4 regions of the Paenibacillus sp. HWE-109 genome follow, and region 2 is predicted to be linked to each of the others. Evidence: riboswitches for the same ligand, from Rfam matches in the RefSeq annotation. Region 2 holds a riboswitch; each other region holds the start of a gene.

Region 1 (4,790 bases), 1.9 Mb from region 2:
CCGAATACACCCTGTACGAACAGCAAACGGCCAGACAGCTCAAACGTTGGGAAATCCGGCAGCATAAGCTCCCAAATCTCGTGGAACGAGCGTCCAAATCGATGCAGACAGGCATCAATAATTTGATCCCTGACAAGGTTCATGCGACGATTACCGCAACGGTAAAAGGCATTATTCAGACAACTCTGTTCGGCATCAATTACATCCCTGCGCAGGGGCCGCTGCAAGGGCTCTCTTTGGCAGATCGCGATGCGAAAGCAGAGGAATTGCTGGCGCTCTATAAGAAGATCGCCGCTGCCGAGGGAGCAGGGACAGGAGCGGGAGGGATTCTGCTTGGGCTTGCGGATTTCCCTATTTTAATTGGCATCAAGTTGAAATTTCTGTTTGAGCTGGCGCATGTCTATGGCTATTCGACGAAGGACTACAGAGAGCGTCTATTCATTCTCTATGTGTTTCAATTGGCTTTTTCCAGCCATGAGAAGAAACCCGAGCTTCTGCTTACCATCAAAAATTGGCGCAGCGTGGCTGACACTTTTCCGCCGGCTGAGGCCTATATGGATCAAGTGGATTGGAAGCAGTTGCAGCAGGAATACCGCGATACGATTGATTTTCGCAAAATGCTTCAGTTGGTTCCCGGTATAGGGGCTGTCGTCGGGGCTTGGGCCAATTATGGCTTGCTGGAAGAGCTTGGGGTGGCGGGGATGAATTGTTTTCGGCTGCGTTGGCTGCAAGATATAGCGAAACCTAAGAAGCTGTGAGTGGATGGGCACTCCGGCTTTTTTTTGTTTGTCGTAGACGATTTTCTAGTGATTTTTCAGGAGTTGAATCATAACATATAGAGAGAGCCAAACCGCCCGTCACCCTCGATTAACTATGTGATTATTTTCACATATCCACTTTCATGGGTTTGGTCCTCAGATTATCACGATTCAGTAGAGCATAAGTGATTCAATCGGAGGAGAGGATTTAGATGAAACCAGCGAAAGTAGTGATTCTGGGTGCAGGGTATGGCGGTGTTGTTACAGCGATCAGGCTGCAGAAGCTGATCAGATCGGGAGAAATGACGGTTACTTTGGTAAACAAGCATGATTATCATTATATGACGACGCATCTGCATATGCCCGCAGCGGGTACCGATCATCATGAGAATGCCCGCGTCGCGATCAGGGATCTTATCGATGAACGCAAAATTCATTTCGTGAAATCCACCGTTCAGCAAATCCTGCCAGCGGACAAAAAGGTTGTTTTAACGGATGATACGCTGAGCTATGACTACCTTGTCGTAGGTTTGGGCAGTGAGACGGAGACGTTCGGCATTCCGGGGTTGCGGGAGCATGCGATGTCGATTCATAGCATTAATAGTGTGCGGTTCATCCGCCAGCATACCCAATATATGTTTGCCAAGTATAAAATGAATCCCCAGCACAAAGAGTATCTGACATTCGTCATTGGGGGTGCGGGCTTTACGGGAACGGAGTTCGTCGGGGAATTGGCCGATCGCATCCCGGTTCTATGCAGGACTTATGATGTAGATCCGGCTCTCGTGCAAATCATTAATGTGGAAGCCTCGCCAACAGCCCTACCGCCAGGATTGCCGAATGATTTGGTGGAATACGGCATGGAAGTGATGCGCCGCAAAGGCGTTCAGTATAAGTTGTCGACTGCCATTCAAGCCTGCGAAGCGGACGGCGTCCGGCTCGGAGATGGACAGTTCATTCGAGCAGGCACGATCATTTGGTCGGGGGGTGTTCGCGGGAACGCCTTGCTGCAGCAAGCTGGATTCGATGTGCAGCGGGGGCGGGTGAAAGTGGATGATTACCTGCGCTCGTGGCAATACCCTGATGTGTTTATTACAGGAGATTGCTCCATTGTTATGAGTCCGGAAGGGACACCATACCCCGCGAACGCCCAAATCGCCGTCCAGCAAGGCTATAACACAGCCCGAAATTTACTTTATACCTTGCGTGGGAAACCGCTGAGACCTTTTGCCTATGACTACAAAGGGACTGTGGCTTCATTGGGACGCGGAGAAGCTGTTGGCACTTTGAAAGTGAAAAAAGTAAAGGGGAAATTCGCTGCTTTGATCAAAAAAATGATCGATGCGCGCTATTTATTCCTCATAGGCGGTATTCCACTTATATGGAAAAAGATGATTTTTAAACAAAAAATGTCAACTCGCAATTCTCATGTCAGAAGTTAGAAGAAAAAAAGCTGCCATCAAGGCAGCTTTTTTCTGTGAAATGACCTAGAACTACGATATCGGAAGATAAAAAGAGATAGAGAGAGATCCAAAACGTTGTAAGCGAATTATTGGAGGAATGAGAGGTTGGAATAATACTTTTTAAGACTTTTCCATCCTTTACTATGAACTGAGAAGAGAGTAGTATTCAGAACGTAGTTATAACTGAATATTTCGCTTAATTTTCTGAATAGAAAAGCGGGGGAACCATAGGTTTCAACGGGGTGAATAAGGTGCATGATATTGTACCTTTAGGGCAGATTTCTCGCGGCCCGAACCCGTCAGCTAACCTCGTAAGCGATCGTGAGAAAGGAGAACATGTGGCTAAGCACAAGGTCTATCCTTGTGTTTTTTTGCGTCCTAAAAAGGGAAAAGAACTCAATACTAGACTAATTTGGAGGAATTTCACAGCATGACAAGCGATTCATTGAAAAAAATTGTATTCGGCAAGCCGCTCAAATCGGCAGAACTCGAATCTGAAAAAATGCAGGTTTGGAAAGCATTACCCATTCTCTCTTCAGATGCGCTATCTTCGGTGGCTTATGGTACAGAGCAAATTCTATTAGAGCTTGCAACAGTGGGCATTGCTGCTTTTGCATTCTCATTGCCGATTGCGATTTCCATTATCGCTTTGATTACGCTGCTTGTGCTCAGCTATCGTCAAGTGATTGAGGCTTATCCTATGGGCGGTGGCGCCTACATGGTAGCCAAAGAAAATTTAGGCATGGTTTGGGGGAGACTCACAGGAGTTTCGCTGCTTATCGATTATACATTAACCGTTGCGGTATCGATCTCGGCCGGTGTGACGGCCATCACGTCGGCATTTCCAATCACGGTGCCATATATTGTTCCCATTGCTTTGATCTTGGTTTGGCTGATGGTTTGGCTTAATTTGCGAGGCACATCCGAGTCTGGAACTGTGTTCGCGATTCCGACGTACTTTTTTATTCTTTGTATTTTACTGCTGATTGGCAAAGGGATTTTCGACATGCTGAGCGGTTCGATGAACATGCATCCGATTCAGTTCGCGCCAAGCTCCATGACAAGTTCATTGACGCTATTCGTCATCCTGAAAGCATTCTCTTCCGGCTGTTCAGCCGTAACTGGCATCGAGGCTATCTCCGACGCTGTCCCGCATTTCCGCACACCATCCGTGAAAAATGCCAAGCGCACATTAGCTTCGCTAGGCACGCTGTTGGCTATCGTATTCGGCGGTGTGACGCTGCTCAGCTTGGGATACGGCATCGCGCCTGATCCGCATGGTCACACATCCGTCTTATCGATGGTTACGGAGCAAGCTTTTGGCCGTGGAACGCTATACTATGCCACGCAGATCGGCACCATGCTGATCTTGGTGTTGGCTGCCAATACCAGCTTCAACGGATTCCCTATTTTGGCTTCCATCATGGCTCAAGATAAAAACTTCCCGCGTATGTTCTCATACCGAGGAGACCGGTTGTCTTTTCACTACGGGATTGTCACGCTAGGTGTCCTGGCCAGTATTCTTTTGATCATTTTCAAAGGTAAAACAGATGCACTTATTCCTTTATACGCAATTGGCGTTTTCTTATCCTTTACACTGGCGCAAAGCGGTCTGGTCCGCAAATGGTTGAAAGAACGCGTGAAAGGCTGGATCGGCAAGTCGCTTATTAATGGTTTAGGAGGCATTGTCTCCTTTGCCGTGTTGCTGATCTTTTGTTTCACCAAATTCAGCGAGGGTGCTTGGATCGTCATTATCGTGACGCCAATCCTGCTCTGGCTCATTACGAAGGTGAGTCATCACTATGATGACGTTGCCAAACAACTGCGCATTGATATCGAGCATGAGCGTGTGTGCACGAAGGAGCCTGTTATTATTGTCCCCGTAGCGGGGATTCACCGCGTTGTTGCGCAATCCTTGAACTATGCCAAATCGTTATCGCCCAACGTCATTGCTTTCTACGTATCATTCTCCGATGAGGATGAAGAAGCGATGCAGGAGAAGTGGGACAAATGGGACCCTGGCGTAAGGCTTGTTGTGTTCAAATCACGTTACCGGACGATTCTGAAGCCGCTGGCTGAATTTATCGAACGGATCGATACGCATGTTTCGGAAAAACAATCGATTATGGTCATTCTGCCGCAATTTATGCCGAAAAAATGGTGGCACCGACTGCTCCACAATCAGTCCGCGGCGCGTATTCGTTCCAAACTTCAAGCGGACAAAGATATCGTTGTCGCCACTGTCCCCTATCATTTGCACGAGTAGAGTTGTACAATAAAGGGGAAAACTGTGTGAGAAATAGAACAGAGGTGAACCCGTTATGGCTAAGAAGAAATGGTCGTCCACAACCGCTGATACCAGTGTGCAAGATAAACCGGCAACGCTCAAGGATTTGCTTCGCCCAGAAATTCTGGAGGGGCTGAAGGCTCAGGCTGACGCAATGAAAGCGGAGGAACAGGCGCGCAAGGATGCGCTCCGAGCTGAGGCAGAAGCTGCACGCAAAGCGGAGGAGAAACGGCTGGAGAACGATTTTGGACATCTGCTCGAGAAGAGCGGACTTGACTGGAG
Region 2 (4,790 bases):
TGGCATGCAAGTTCTCTATGCGGATGAGAAAGTTTCCTCTTTTACACAAGTGGAAGGCGCTTCCAGCTTGATGGTGAATGTGACCGGGACGGCTAATTCAACCGGGAAAGTTATCGTCTTTGACCGGACAGCCAATAAAGCGATTACGAGCGATGTTGCCATCGGCGCCGGCGGCACGGGCAGTGTGACAATCAATTCCGGAACGAAGTTCGAGGCGGAAAGTCTGACAACGCTGGTCTCTACGGGCGACACTTCGGCGAACGGTGCGGATGCGGCAGCGAGCAACGGTTCGTTAAGCTATGGCAATTTCAACGCTGCAGGGGATTGGATACAATACACGGTGAATGTGCCAAGTCCTGGCACTTACCGATTGAAGACACAAGTAAAGAAGCATCCAAGCCGAGGGACGGCGCAATTGTACATCGACGGGACAGCTCAAGGTTCTCCCATAGACGAGTACCAAAGCGCTCAAGCCTATGTCGAGGTGGATCTGGGCAACGTTACCTTCAACACGGCGGGCAACAAGCTGTTCAAATTCCAAGTGACAGGCAAGAACGCGAGCAGCAGCGGTTACGGGCTGGCAACGGATTATATCCGGCTAACCTATCAGTCGCCGGATATTCTGCTCCCGCCTGCGGTGCCGGAAGCGGTGAAGTACGAGAATGAGAGTTTGACGACGACCGTCTCATCGGGAATGACTTCCGCGATTGCGGCGGACACGGCTGCAAGTAATGGCTCGTTGAGCTATGGCAATGCAACCGCTGTAGGCAACTGGGTACAGTACACCGTGAATGTACCGTCTACCGGCACGTACCGCGTCAGAGTGCAAGTCAAGAAGCATCCAAGTCGCGGGATCGCGCAACTGTATATTGATGGAGCGGCTCAAGGCGCGCCAATCGACGAATACCAAAGTGCGCAGGCGTATGTCGTGGTTGATCTAGGCGATGTGACCTTCGCTGCGCCTGGCAATAAACAGTTCAAATTCCAAGTGACAGGAAAGAATGCCAGCAGTGCTTCCTACGGCTTGGCAACGGATTATATTTCACTGACGAAGCAACCGCTCATATTGGAAAATGAGAGCTTAACGACGTCCGTTTCTTCCGGCGACAGCTTCGCCAATACGGTGGACACGGCTGCAAGTGGCGGCAGCGTGAGTTACGGCAATTTCAATGCCGTAGGCGATTGGATTCAGTACACGGTGAATGTGCCGACAGCGGGGACTTACGCCATCAGCGCCAGAGTCAAGAAGCACCCGGACCGTGGGACGGAGCAACTGCTGATTGACGGCGTGGCGCAGGGAAGCCCTATCGATCAGCATGATAGCCCGCAGGGCTATGCGATCGTCGGATTGGGCGAGAAGATCTTCCCAACGGCGGGCAACAAGCTGTTCAAGTTCCAAATTACCGGCAAGGATCCGGGAAGTGCGAGCTTGACCTTGGCGCATGATAGCATCATCCTGACGAGGATCAATTAGCGGTTGATTCGTAATAAGTACGGTTATTAAACTAGTTGGTAATTGTTTCTATTCCGCAAAAGTTGTAACCTTGCGTCGAACTGTGCTAGTCTAACATAGACAAAAAATGCCGAATCCATGAGCAGCAAAAGCTCTGGTACGGGGGACTTCTTTACTTGGGGTGAATGATCAGTTGGCTTGCCAATTGGACTAGGGAACCTCTTCCCGAACCCGTCAACTAACCTCGGAGGCTTCAAGGAGGCAAGGGTTTGAAGGTTTTGGCTAAACGTTTTATTGGTTCCTGCGCAGTTCTTTGCGCCGCAGTACCCTTATTTACCGCGCAAGCAGCAGCGGCATCGCCAGCTGACCATCCTGTAAAGGTTCAGGTCAATGACGAATTGCTTAAGTTTCCGGAAGTGCAGCCTTACATTGATGAGCAAGGCGTCATGCAGGTTCCGCTCCGAGTTCTATCTGAGAAACTGGGCTATCAAGTGAGCTGGACGAAGCAAGCAGATGCGATTGTCGTTACGCTGCTGAACAAGCAGCAGTCGATTCTATTGATCACAGATCAGCAGCAAGCGATTGTGAACAGCAAGAAAATCAGTTTAGAGAGCAGTCCAACGGTCTATCAAGGCAACACATACGTTCCGCTGCGTTTCATTACCGAAACCTTCGGATCTCCGATAGAATGGAATGAAGCTAATCAGATTGCTATTGTGGATGTCGACGGGAAGTCGCACAAGCCTGCTTGGATTGCACCGCCGCCTGCGCCGCCTGTGATGAAAGCAGCAGCCGTTGTTCCTTCTATGCCGGAGCAGATTGTCCAGACGGCCAATGCGTACATGGGTGTGCCCTATATGTGGGGAGGTACAACGCCGAGAGGATTCGATTGTTCCGGTTTTGTACGCTATGTATTTGAAGCCAAAGGCATTGAACTGCCTCGAACATCCGCGGAAATGCACAGTGCGCTCAGTAATTCAGTAACCGATTTGCAAGTAGGCGATTTGGTTTTCTTTGCAGCCAAAACGGTGAATCATGTAGGCATTTATCTGGGGAATGATCAGTTCATTTCGTCCACAACATCTCGAGGCGTTACAGTCGAGAGCCTATCGAGCTCGTATTGGAGCGCAAGGTATGTAGGAGCCAAAAGAGTCCTGTAATCATTGACTTTATCGAACATTTGTTTGCTAGGTTGCTTTCTATGGAAAGCATAGCAGGCAGATGTTCTTTTTTTGTGCGAAAAGATGCGATTTTTATCGAATTTTTATGGATTTTAGCCTATAATGAAGAAATGTTTGGAAGAAAGAGCGGGGGACACGAATGCCATGCAATTAAGCGTCTGGAAAAGCTGGTTTCACAAAAGAAAACATTCGGAACGAACCAACAGCATGGATACCGTGGAGCAAAGACCTGCCATACCGGAGGATATCCGGGAAGTCATCGAACAATTTTTTCGGACGTACAACCATTTCAAAGGGGCGCGCAGCCTCCAAACGGACACGTTTATTAAAGAAGTCTTCTATGCCACCAAGCAGGACCCGACAGATCAAAGATCCATTGAAGAGATGGAAGCCTATATTCAGTACAAAAATAAACATAGATTGCGGTTGAAATCCTATGTCGTAGATGAGTACTTGAGCTTGGGCGACAATGTGCGCATGATCGGTGTGACTAGAGAGTTCAGCAACAATCAGCGAAATCGTGTGCTTTATTTTATTATGAAGGAAAATGAATCATGGCGATTCCATCATATTGCAAGATCCCATCATGGCAAGGTGTTGGATAAGTTCCAAGTGAAAGAACAAACCGGATTTGTGATTGGGAATGAAAAGGCTGCTCTCCTCTTCCTGACGCACACGAGTTCCTTGGATGCATCCACCTTCATGTTGGGTGATTACGTGCATGTTGAGGGTTACCTGGAAGTCGAGCAAGAAGTGAGCAGCTACCTGTATTACCATGTTGTGCGAATGAACCGCGTTCACTAGGGACTTAGAACTGAAGGGACGCCCGGTACAGGGAAGGATCCCACTGAACTTTTCCGCCCAAGGACTCCATGATGGCCCTAAGCGGCATATAAATATGACCATCCTTAATCGTTGGCGCCTCGGGGAGCGTAACGGATTTGCCGTTGACTTTCATGACAGCATGATCCGGCTGCAGTTCAAGCTGTTTGGACCCATACTGAACACTTAATGTACGCGTAGCTTCCTGCCACTGAAACTTGGCTCCAATTCTCTCCAATATCCCGCGAAAAGGAACCATGCTGGTTTCCTGCAGCAAATAACCTCGGAATTCATGGACGAACTGCCCATTCACCTCAAGCTGGATCTGTGGATGATCCAAGCGTTCCACCACGAAAGCATTGCTAAGCTCACGTCCTGCACTTCGCAGCATAGTGCCGTTCGCATACAGAGATGAGCTTGCGCCTCCATCCAGATTCATTGCATCCGTTAGTCCGATCTTCAGCAGGACCTCCGCCATATCGGCCATAGTGGCCGTAGATAGCGTCCCCATGACCATTTGACGGGAAGCATCTATCCCAATGAAGCTGCGCACGTTAGCGCTTGTCGTTATCTTAGGATCGGTAAATCCATCCCGCTGCGCATCCAAATCAACCACACCATTGGTCAGCAAATGCGGGCCTGCGCCAATAGCGGCATCAACAGTCGGCAATTGGACGGCAGAGCCGTTGTCTTCGTTATGGAGAGCGGAGACGAGTTGGACGGAATCACCGAGATGAATATTCGGCAGCACATGGGTGCGATTATTGGCGCTATTGCCTAATAAAAATACATACCCGTCTTCCGGCATATTGACGCTATCTGTTGTGATATTGGTAACCTTGCCTTCGCGCAAGACAATCTTCGTTGAATTGGGGAAGCCGATAGAAGCCCCGAAGTCACGTGTATACCATACGACTTGATCTTCCACGTCATCGCCCCAGTATTTATTCACGCCCCAGGCTGCGAATTTATAGGCTTTGCCCTGATGGGTAACGCTGATTTGCTGCTCTGTTTGCATGCGCTGCAAGCTTGCGGTTTTGTCGGCGTTGACAAGAAAGGCAGGGTTCGTGCCGGAATGTACGATTTCACCGGAGCTGACAAGCAGCCCGTTCGGGTATCGGTTGGCTTCATTTTGTTCATACGCATCGAAAAAAGTGCCGTTGATGCCAGCAATCGCATGGCTTCTGTCTAACATTGAAGCGAAGGACTCATCGTGACCGATGCCTTCAGCCGCCGTAACAGGTTTAACGCGCAAATAGGGGTCAGTCAGATCAACGGTCACCCATTGCGCAGTAAAAGACTTGCCATTATGGGATACGGTCTGACTCTTGGTT
Region 3 (4,790 bases), 640 kb from region 2:
TCCTTCAGCAGCTCCACAAGCCCTTCTGACAGCCGTTTGCCTTCCAGATGAATCGGTCTTAGATGGAGCAGCAAAGCCCTCATCTCGGACTGCGCCACAGAGGCCATTTCCTCAATCAAATGGATTTGGCGCTTGGCCTTCTCGAAATCCTTGTCCAACGTCCGCCCAACCGCCGTTGCGGTCATCGAGATCGCAAACAACTGCTGGCTCACCGCATCATGAAGCTCCCGCGCCAACCGCTGCCGCTCTTCAATAACCGCGGATAATTTGGCCTTCTCTGCGAGCTCGGCATTATCGTTGGACAATCGCTGCAAGGAAGTAACCTGTTCTTCCCAGCGCTTCATAATCCGCCCCAACTGCTCGCTGAGACGGCCAATTTCATCTTCCCCATATTCGAAGCCTTCACGGGAAAATGTGCCTTTTTCCAGTAGAATCATCGTTTCCATCATCGGCTCAAGCCGCCTTGTTATACGACTGCTATTCCAATAGCCATAGCCTGCTCCTATGCTGCCGATGATCAAGATCGCCATAAAGGTAAACTTCACGCCTTCCTGCCAGTTCGCAAACGGCACGATCAAATTGCGTGATTGCAAAAAATAAATAATAGCGCCTAAGACAAAGAAACTAAAGATGATTGATTCAGCCATACTGCGCCATATCATGTTGGTTAATCGCCGTTTATAGCCGTCCAATAGGTACTGAACCTCCTCCACTACGTTACATTACTTTAATCTTGATATCTCCTACGATGTAGGAAAGAACTAGTTTCACACGATGATCACAGTGCTCATAGTTGGGTGATTGCCATGTTAATTTGTTCATTACGCCGGATTCCTTCTCATTGGCCACCTGAATTTGTCCAAAAGTCACGGAAGTAGCTACGGAGACACCGATATCATCAGGCACTTTAATGTCCACATCACCGACGACCCCTTGTAGAATCAACGTGGTTTCTTTTTGTTCCAGAATCGCAAGGGAGAGATCAATATACGTTTCACCGATAATGTACCAAGTCGAGCTGTTGCGCAAAATCCACGGCTCGCGGCCCAAGCGGACGCTGTCCATCAGCTTTTGCTTTTGAATATACGTATCGTCCTTGTGCACTTGCTTCGACCGTATAAAAAACAGGCCTAGTGAAATTAAAACAATAGAAAACACAATTGTAATGTGATCTCCGAATAAGATGACCGCCCCGATGCCGATCAACACATAGCCCTTGCGTTCTTTACGTGAACGAACCCGATGAATACCAAGCAAGACGAGGATAATCGCAAGAATGGGGAAAAAGCCTATCGTATGGTCTAGAAGCAAAAAAAGACCGGCTCCAATCAGCACAAGTGCTGTATTCCGGCTGCGGTTGTTTTTGGTTTCTTCGCCCATCGCTGCACCTCCTCTGGCTGCCAAATTTAAATAGCTGATATAGAACCCTAGCATACCATAAGAATGGACGACCTCCAAGATGAAATCCTTGATCGGCAAGGCTTTTTCGTGAATCTTGAAGGTCATGCGGTGCGCCGTGTCTCCGGCGCTGCACGATGATTCGCGGCTATTTCTTGCCGCTCGAGTCCTTTTCTTCGCTGAAGCTCTGATGCTGCCAATCCTGCTTGAGCTTGCCGCGCAGCGAGCGCAGCTCCTGCTGAAGATTGCCGCCGGCTTCCTTCAGCGTCTCACGCGACAGGCGGCCCGCGACGCGGAGGCCTTGCAGCGCTTCCCGGCCAAGCTCGCGGCCGGTCACTTCCAGCTCGCGCCATGTGTCGCGAGCATCCTTCGGCGGCAGCCCGCCTTCCGGCTGCCGTTCACCTGCTGCGTGCCCGGCACGCAGCCCGCGCAATTCATCCGCAAGCGCCAGGCACAAGTCCTGGCTGCTTGCGTATTGCGCGCGGAACTGCTCGCTAGCGGCTTCCTCGCGCAGCTTCTCTTGCAGTGCCATCCGCGCGAGGTCCTCTTCGCCGGCGCGCATCGCCAGCTCAGCTTGCTCGCTCCGCAGCTGCGCCATCTCCTCGGCGTTCACACATAGCCGTCTCAGCTCTATCGTATGCTGCAGCGCTTCCTCATAGCGCTGTTCCAGCGCCTTGATCCCGCGCTGCCCCGCTTCTGAGGCGCTGCCTCCCCGCTCATGCTGATCCAGCTTGCAAGCAGCTTCCTGCCAGGCCGTCTCAGCCATTTTACCAATCCGATTCAATATGCTCATTATGCCACACCTCCTATTTTCTCATCGATTAAAATTCATGATTAGATGGAACATCCTGTTTCTTCAGCAAGCGGAAGCCATAAACCAACATCCACACAGCCAAACCGAGAATCAGGAGTCCAGACAATTTGAACGTCAAGATCAAAGCCCCTATGCCAAAAATCAACCATCCTATTTTCTTTTCATTCTGTATGCCGACATAGCCCAACACCACCATGGACACCGGAATCAGCCATCCCATTAAATGACCAAATTGATGTAAACAAATCAGTAAGCCTACTGTAATGAAAAGCAATGCGATACTTTTTGATCGATCCAACCTCATCTTGCCAACCGCCCTTCGTGTTTGCTTCATGTCTTCATTCTAGCTGAAACAAGTACCGCTCAAAACGGACTCGCGACTGTTTTGTTCCTAGACCTAAGTCCAGTATGGTTTTGGGACCATCCATATTTTGGTCGTTGTTCCGCCTGAATGTTCGATGGTAAACTATCTAAAGCCGAGTCCGGTGCACAGACAAAGTGCCGGTACGGGGGACGATTTACTTGGGGTGAATATTTGCTCTTTCGCGGAGCAGACTAGGGAGAACCTTCTTCCCGAACCCGTCAACTAACCTCGAAGGCTCATGAAGGAGGCTCACCAATTGAATAAGCTTACAAAAGGGTTAACTAGCCTTGCTGTGTCTTTAACAGTCTTGGCAGGAGGCTTTCTTTCCCCATGTTCCGCCCACGCGGCCGAGATGGATGTGAAAGTGCAAGTCAATGATGATCTGGTGCAATTTCCGGATGCACAGCCCTATCTGGATGGCAATCATGCCACGCAAGTACCCGTTCGTTTCGTAACGGAGAAATTAGGTTATGACGTGCAATGGCACAAAGAAGGCAATCAAATCAAAGTCGTACTGAACAATGACAAGCACACCATCACTTTGGTTTCGGGTCAAAAAGAAGCAGAAATCGATAATAACACCGTCATGATGGATACCCATGCTGAATTCCAAGATGGCCGCGTTTATGTGCCTCTTCGTTTTCTTAGCAATGCTTCCGACATACCCGTTCAGTGGGACGCTAGCAGCAATATAGCGATACTTAGCAAGGATGGCAATCACCATGCACCCGATTATGAACTCTTTCAATCGACGGTCTATTCTGCAGATCCTGCTGAAAATGGCGGATATGCAGCTCTAGATTTTCTCGGCAATCCCCTTTCCATTGGAACTGTAGCTGTTGATCCATCTGTAATCCCGCTTGGATCAAAGCTCTATATAGAAGGTTATACCTTCAATGGGTTACCAGCAGGCGGCATGTATGCCTACGCAACAGATACTGGCGGTTCTGTTAAAGGAAAGCACCTGGATATCTTTGTTCCTGGTTCCCAGACAACATTAAGAAAATTCGGCATCCAAACCATTAAAGTATATAAATTATCAAATTAAACAAATAAAAAGTTGGATTTGTGAGATCTTTTTTCACAAAATCCAACTTTTTTTATATATAGCACTTGAATTCCTGATAATTCCTAGTATAATACTCGGTATAAGGTTTTAAAAAAAGGAGCTGTTCAAGATGTTCACTTACAAACACCCCATTGCCCAAACCTGGATTAACGATCATCTTGATCTATACAATTATGCTCTAGCACTAGGAGATACGGAATGGCAGCAACAAATCCTCCAAACATTAAATCAATTTGAGCTTCATTTGACTCGTCAATTTGAATTTCAACTATGGCAAATGTTTGATTCCATCAACCGAAATATGCTGAAATTATTCCAACAATTAAAGGATCACAAGCAGAACTCCACCGAAGAAGAGCAATTGCGGGAGAAAGTATGGGAGCTTAAGCTGAAACGACTTGAGATTGTGAAGTTAATTAAAGCAAATAAGGTTTAAGAATGTAGGATTGTGTTTAAATAGAAGATTCGGACGGTTAGAAACGAAGGAGAATATGGCATACAGAGGACTGCTTTGCCATGAAGTTTAACATTGTGTTCAGCCCCACTGGCATGGTTGGCTGATTACGTTCTAAGGCATGCAGATGACTGCTCTGCCGATCGGTTCTCATAAGAATTGGGAGATTCTTATGTCAATCCTTTTACATGGAAGTTTGTTTCATTTCACGCATCATATTCATCATCATTGTCATCATTTCATCGCACTCTTGCATGTTCATCATCATGTTGTCCATATCCATGCTTTCCATCATGTTCATGTCTTTCATTGTGCTCATCATCATTTTCATCGATTTCATACGGCTCATCATGTCGTCCATACACATGTTCATCATCATTTGCATACACATTTTTTCCATTTGAATTCCTCCTCTTATTTTTACTCTTCTAAAAATTACTATACTTCTGACTATTATGCAATCTTTTTCTTGCAATCCCTTCTTCATCTATGCTATTATTTTTAATTACCCTAAATTCCTATTAATCTTATCGGTTTATCCTGAAGTGAGGCTGTCCACTAGGTTTATAACCTATTGAGACAGCCTTTATTTACTTTTAGCTTTTTACTAGATTAGCAGCTAATATCGGTTTCCCTCTCGGCTTATCCCCATGCGCATCAGGCTCAAGCGTGATAGCAATCGTGTCATAAT
Region 4 (4,790 bases), 1.5 Mb from region 2:
GAGTATCACATGAACGTTGCCTATACACCGGAATCAAGACAGCTCCAGGGGCAACAAACGCTAACATGGGAAAACCCGGGATCCGTTCCTGTACAAGAGCTTTACCTTCATCTGTATCCGAATGCCTTCGCGTCCAAGAAAACGACATTCATGCGCGAATCCGGCGGGAAGCTGCGACAAGATGAAGCCCGGACAGGCACCAGCGGCAGTATGGACTTGCTATCCGTTAAAACCGTGGATGGCGAAGATCTTAGTCCCCGAATGACGTTCGTTCAACCGGACGACGGCAATAAAGACGATCATACGCTGCTCAAAATTCCGCTGCCGAAACCGGTAGGTGCCGGTGAACAAGTGACGATCAAAACGGAATTCCTCGTCAAGCTGCCTGCTGTTTTCGCCAGAATGGGCTATGTCGATGATTTCGTAATGGCAGGGCAATGGTTCCCTAAGGTTGCTGCCTATGAACGGGCAGGAACAAGGGGGCGCACGGAACCTGGCTGGAATCTCCATCAATACCATGGCAATTCTGAGTTTTATGCCGATTTCGGCTTGTACGACGTGAAAATCCAAGTGCCGTCGAACTATACGGTAGCGGCGACCGGATTCCCTGTTAAACCGGCAGTGACGGATAAAGGCATGAAAACGTATCAGTTCTACGCGGATGATGTGCATGATTTTGCCTGGTCCGCTTCGCCGCATTTCGTTTATGTGGAAGAGCCCTTCTCGACGCCGCAAATTCCCGGCGTGAAGATTAAGCTGTACCTCGATCCCAACCATCAGGATTTGAAAGACCGCTATATGAATGCAGCGAAAAAAGCCCTTTCCCGCTACAGCCAATGGTACGGAACGTATCCGTACTCAACGCTGTCAGTCGTGGTGCCTCCCCCGGGCGGCAATGGCGCTGGCGGCATGGAGTACCCTACGCTCGTCACCGCGTGGGGAGCCGACGACAAAACACCTGATCTGGAACTGGAACGCGTCGTTGTTCACGAGATCGGCCATCAGTACTTTTACGGACTTGTCGCCAGCAATGAATTCGAGGAAGCTTGGCTGGATGAAGGCTTTACCTCCTATGCGGAGGACAAGGTCATGGAAATGGATTATGGGGTTTCCCCTAATCTGGCGGTCGAGTCCAGCTATATTACTTCCCCTAATACATTGAATCAGAATGCATGGGCCTACACCGGACATGATCAGTATGCGGAAAATGTGTATACACGAGGGAAACTTGTGCTGAAAGCTATTGAGAAACAAGTCGGTACGAAGACAATGGACCGCATCATGCGCACCTACTTCCAGAAATGGGAGTTCAAACACCCTTCGACGAAGGATTTTCAAAATGTCGTTGAGGACGTGACCAAAACCAAATGGGATGATTTCTTCAATGAATATGTGTATGGCGCGATGATGATGGATTACTCCGTGGAGAGTATCCAAGTGAAAGCCAGCGGAATGAAAGAGAAGCCCTCCTATGACAGCACGATTGTCATTTCGAAGAAAGGCGGCAATTCACCGGAGGTTCCTATCCACTTCCATTTCGCTGACGGCACCTCGCTCGACAAAACGTGGGATGGCAAGGAAAGCCGGATTGAATTCAAATTAACCCACACGGCACCTGTAGATTGGGTTCGCATTGATCCTAAGTATTCACTCATTCTAGAAAACAAGCACATCAACAATTATCTGCAAACAGAAGTGAATCCGAAGTGGAAAATCCGTTGGAATCTCGGCATCATTCAATTCTTGCAAGCCATTTTCGGCTGGGTTTCCTGGTAAAGCATAACCCTTAAGGAGGGACCTCCATGACATCCTATCTCAAATCCGGCTTAAGGGCAGCTTTCGCGCAGCCTTTCGCCACGATCATCTTGTTCGTGTATCAAATGGGCTGGAGCATTCTGCTCTATAAGCTGGTGCAGGGGGTGCTTGTCCCTCTTATGCACCGCTTTCCAGGCGGTGAGCAGCCCAAAGAAGCGCTGCAGGTGTTCCTGGCTGAAAGCCAGTTTCAGCTCATGAAAACTGATCTGAGCCATTCCTATCTCTGGTGGCTCGGAGCTCTGCTGGCGCTGCGCATGCTGCTCACGCCGGTGCTCAGCAGCGGCGTGTATTACTCGCTCACGCATTCTGAACAAAATGCCGGCTATCGCTTCTTCCGAGGCATCAAGGTGCTGACGCTCCCTTTCCTCCTTGCGTATATCGCGCGAATTGCACTTACCTTGCTGCCGCTCATTTGGCTGCTGCCCAAAGCGCAAACAACCTTGGCGCACAGCACCTCTTATGAGCAGGCTGCCCTGCAGTTGCTGCCATGGTTCATCGGCATGCTGGTCTATGGATTTCTCTTGCATCTGCTCTTCATGTATGTGCAATTCGCGCTTGCCGGCCATCTGGGTGTTCTCTCCACCGTCATTACCTTTATTCGCTATTCGTTTCCTATTGTCGGACTGGCGCTCCTTCTTTTGCTTAGCTCGGGACTATTGGCAGGGCTCACGATTACGGCTACTTACCTATGGGCAGGTCTGGTAGCGCTAATCATTTATCAGCTATTCCCACTTTTCCACATATTCCTGCAAATTTGGGCGATCACGTCACAATTCAAACTGCTTTCCGCTAAATTGAACGGTTAAAATCAACAAAAAAAGCTTATACTGACTTAAATTTCCTCATTCCTCAGCGAATGGGGATTTTTTTGTCTGTTTAGCTGTGTTTTCCACACTTTTTCAAAAGAAAGCGTTCATAAAAAGAGGAATTTAGATCTTTATGACGAATTACAAGGACTAGCATCAAAAAAACCAAATATTTCATGCCGAATTCTCCATTTCATGGGGAAACGGGGGAACCACTACCCGGGTGAATTGATCTTGCAAGACAGGGATCATAGGGAACCTTCAACCGAACCCTCCAGCTAACCTCGTAGGCACCGGAAGGAGACAAGCAGTTGAAAAAGATTGTTGCTCTTGTTTTTAGTCTTGTTTTGTTTTTGAGTGTAGCTTTAGGAAGTGTATCAGCGTCACAATCTAAGTTGGATGAAACGGTTGACGGATTGCTCGGTGTTCCGTACAGAGATGCGGGAACGACAACAAAGGGCTTTGATTGCTCTGGATTCACCGCATACGTTTTCGACCAGTTCGGCATTGACCTTCCTCATAGTTCATCTTCTCAAAATACAGAAGGCTATTGGGTTGACAAAAGTGATCTTCGCAAAGGTGATCTTGTGTTCTTCAACACAGGTGGCAAAGGTGTTTCTCACGTAGGTATCTACCTTGGAAACGGTGAATTCATTCATTCCGCATCCAATGAAGGTATTGTGAAAAACAAACTAAGCGAATCCTATTATGCGAAACGGTATGTATCCGCCAGACGCGTTCTGTGGGATGATATCTACAATCAGCTGACTGCTGAATCCAAGTAATTTTCCTGCAATACTATGAATAAAGCCTGGACAAGCCTCAGCTCGAAAGAGCCGCTTTCCAGGCTTTTATTCTGTCGGGAGGCCTAGTCTATAATGAAATTATTCCTACATCGGAAGGATTTGCGGGTAGATGATCTGGCTGCATTCAACTACTTGTTGAGCAGTGGCGGACCTAGTCTGCATATGCTTATTCTCGATCCGTTTTTACTGCGCCATTCTAGACATGAAGCCCATAGCGGCAAGCAATTTCTGCGGTATGTGAGACGGTTGATGAACCTTTATAAGCAATATGGTAAAACGATCTATGTGGTGTACGGAGAGCCGGAAGTTGTTCTTGAACAAGTGCTGCACAACGCACCGATAGATGAGGTTATCGTACATAGGGATTTCACGCCTTATTCCAAAACACGCGATCGGAAGCTTCGTGAAGCCGCTCGAGCACGAGGTGTACCGTTCACGGAATTCGTTGATCACACCTTGGCGGATTTAGCCGATTTCCAGATTTCCTCTGGCAAAAGCGGTCCTTACAAAGTTTATACCCCCTTTTATAAAAAGCTAAACACCTACTTGCAAACTTTCTATCGTCCTTCTTCGCCGCTTCATCTGGGTGATTTGTCGACGGTGGATCTCGCCCAGTTGGAGGGCAGCCAACGCTTATTGGAGCTCTTCCAAAGCTGGGTTCCCCCTTTCTCTCTCGAAGATTATTTCCCTGCTGAAAATCCTATAGAATCACTGGAAGATTTCCTGACGGACCATCTCCCCTTCTATGCGGCACGCCGCGACTATTACGCTTATGATGGCACAAGCTCACTTAGTGCCGCGATTAATGCAGGCGCCATCTCGATCCGCAAGGTGTACGAGGCAGTCATGGAGCAGGAACATTCGGCCGCGTGGGTGCGCCAACTGGTGTGGCGGGATTTCTATTTGTATCAATCTATCTACGATGAGAACTTTTTCAGCTATGAGAAGACGTTTGACTTCACCAACCTGAGTGATCGGCATTTCGAGGCTTGGCGCAAAGCTGAAACCGGCGTGCCCATCATTGATGCAGCGATGACAGAGCTCAATGATACCGGCCGCATGCCCAATCGGCTGCGAATGATTACAGCCATGTTCCTCACGAAGAACTTGCTGTGTCCATTTACGCTGGGCGAGCAGTATTTCCGCTACAAACTCAGTGATTACGACAATACCCTTAACCGCGGCGGGTGGTTATGGTGCGCCTCTTTGGGCTTCGATGCGTCGCCCTATTTCCGCATTATGAATCCCGTGACGCAATCGATCACCTATGATCCGAGCGGCCAATACCTGCGCAGATGGCTGCCGCAGATGACCGGACTAAGCGACAAGCAGATTCATCAGCCTCAAGCCCATGCCATCGTTG

Evidence for each region. A riboswitch is a leader RNA that binds a small molecule or an ion and turns the genes downstream of it on or off. The one in region 2 is predicted to bind cyclic di-AMP.
Region 1: it holds a riboswitch for cyclic di-AMP, as region 2 does, so the genes downstream of both, LOZ80_RS27445 (APC family permease) here and LOZ80_RS36000 (C40 family peptidase) in region 2, are expected to answer to the same signal.
Region 3: it holds a riboswitch for cyclic di-AMP, as region 2 does, so the genes downstream of both, LOZ80_RS39260 (stalk domain-containing protein) here and LOZ80_RS36000 (C40 family peptidase) in region 2, are expected to answer to the same signal.
Region 4: it holds a riboswitch for cyclic di-AMP, as region 2 does, so the genes downstream of both, LOZ80_RS29425 (C40 family peptidase) here and LOZ80_RS36000 (C40 family peptidase) in region 2, are expected to answer to the same signal.

The regions. Positions count from the first base shown of each region.
Region 1 covers NZ_CP091881.1:6,431,650-6,436,439, reverse strand. Annotated here, with positions in the region: gene LOZ80_RS27455 (EcsC family protein) at 1-758, shown strand, start outside; gene LOZ80_RS27450 (NAD(P)/FAD-dependent oxidoreductase) at 971-2,200, shown strand; cyclic di-AMP (ydaO/yuaA leader) riboswitch at 2,405-2,554, shown strand; gene LOZ80_RS27445 (APC family permease) at 2,652-4,487, shown strand; gene LOZ80_RS27440 (YqkE family protein) at 4,543-4,790, shown strand, end outside.
Region 2 covers NZ_CP091881.1:8,311,534-8,316,323, forward strand. Annotated here, with positions in the region: gene LOZ80_RS35995 (GH36 C-terminal domain-containing protein) at 1-1,474, shown strand, start outside; cyclic di-AMP (ydaO/yuaA leader) riboswitch at 1,572-1,721, shown strand; gene LOZ80_RS36000 (C40 family peptidase) at 1,723-2,613, shown strand; gene LOZ80_RS36005 (hypothetical protein) at 2,737-3,438, shown strand; gene LOZ80_RS36010 (phosphodiester glycosidase family protein) at 3,443-4,790, opposite strand, start outside.
Region 3 covers NZ_CP091881.1:8,950,720-8,955,509, reverse strand. Annotated here, with positions in the region: gene LOZ80_RS38550 (sensor histidine kinase) at 1-692, opposite strand, end outside; gene liaF (cell wall-active antibiotics response protein LiaF) at 718-1,506, opposite strand; gene LOZ80_RS38540 (PspA/IM30 family protein) at 1,547-2,191, opposite strand; gene LOZ80_RS38535 (hypothetical protein) at 2,220-2,516, opposite strand; cyclic di-AMP (ydaO/yuaA leader) riboswitch at 2,677-2,828, shown strand; gene LOZ80_RS39260 (stalk domain-containing protein) at 2,833-3,624, shown strand; gene LOZ80_RS38520 (hypothetical protein) at 3,755-4,081, shown strand; gene LOZ80_RS38515 (hypothetical protein) at 4,284-4,499, opposite strand; gene LOZ80_RS38510 (anti-sigma factor) at 4,696-4,790, opposite strand, start outside.
Region 4 covers NZ_CP091881.1:6,857,768-6,862,557, forward strand. Annotated here, with positions in the region: gene LOZ80_RS29415 (M1 family metallopeptidase) at 1-1,776, shown strand, start outside; gene LOZ80_RS29420 (hypothetical protein) at 1,803-2,621, shown strand; cyclic di-AMP (ydaO/yuaA leader) riboswitch at 2,789-2,929, shown strand; gene LOZ80_RS29425 (C40 family peptidase) at 2,933-3,406, shown strand; gene LOZ80_RS29430 (cryptochrome/photolyase family protein) at 3,500-4,790, shown strand, end outside.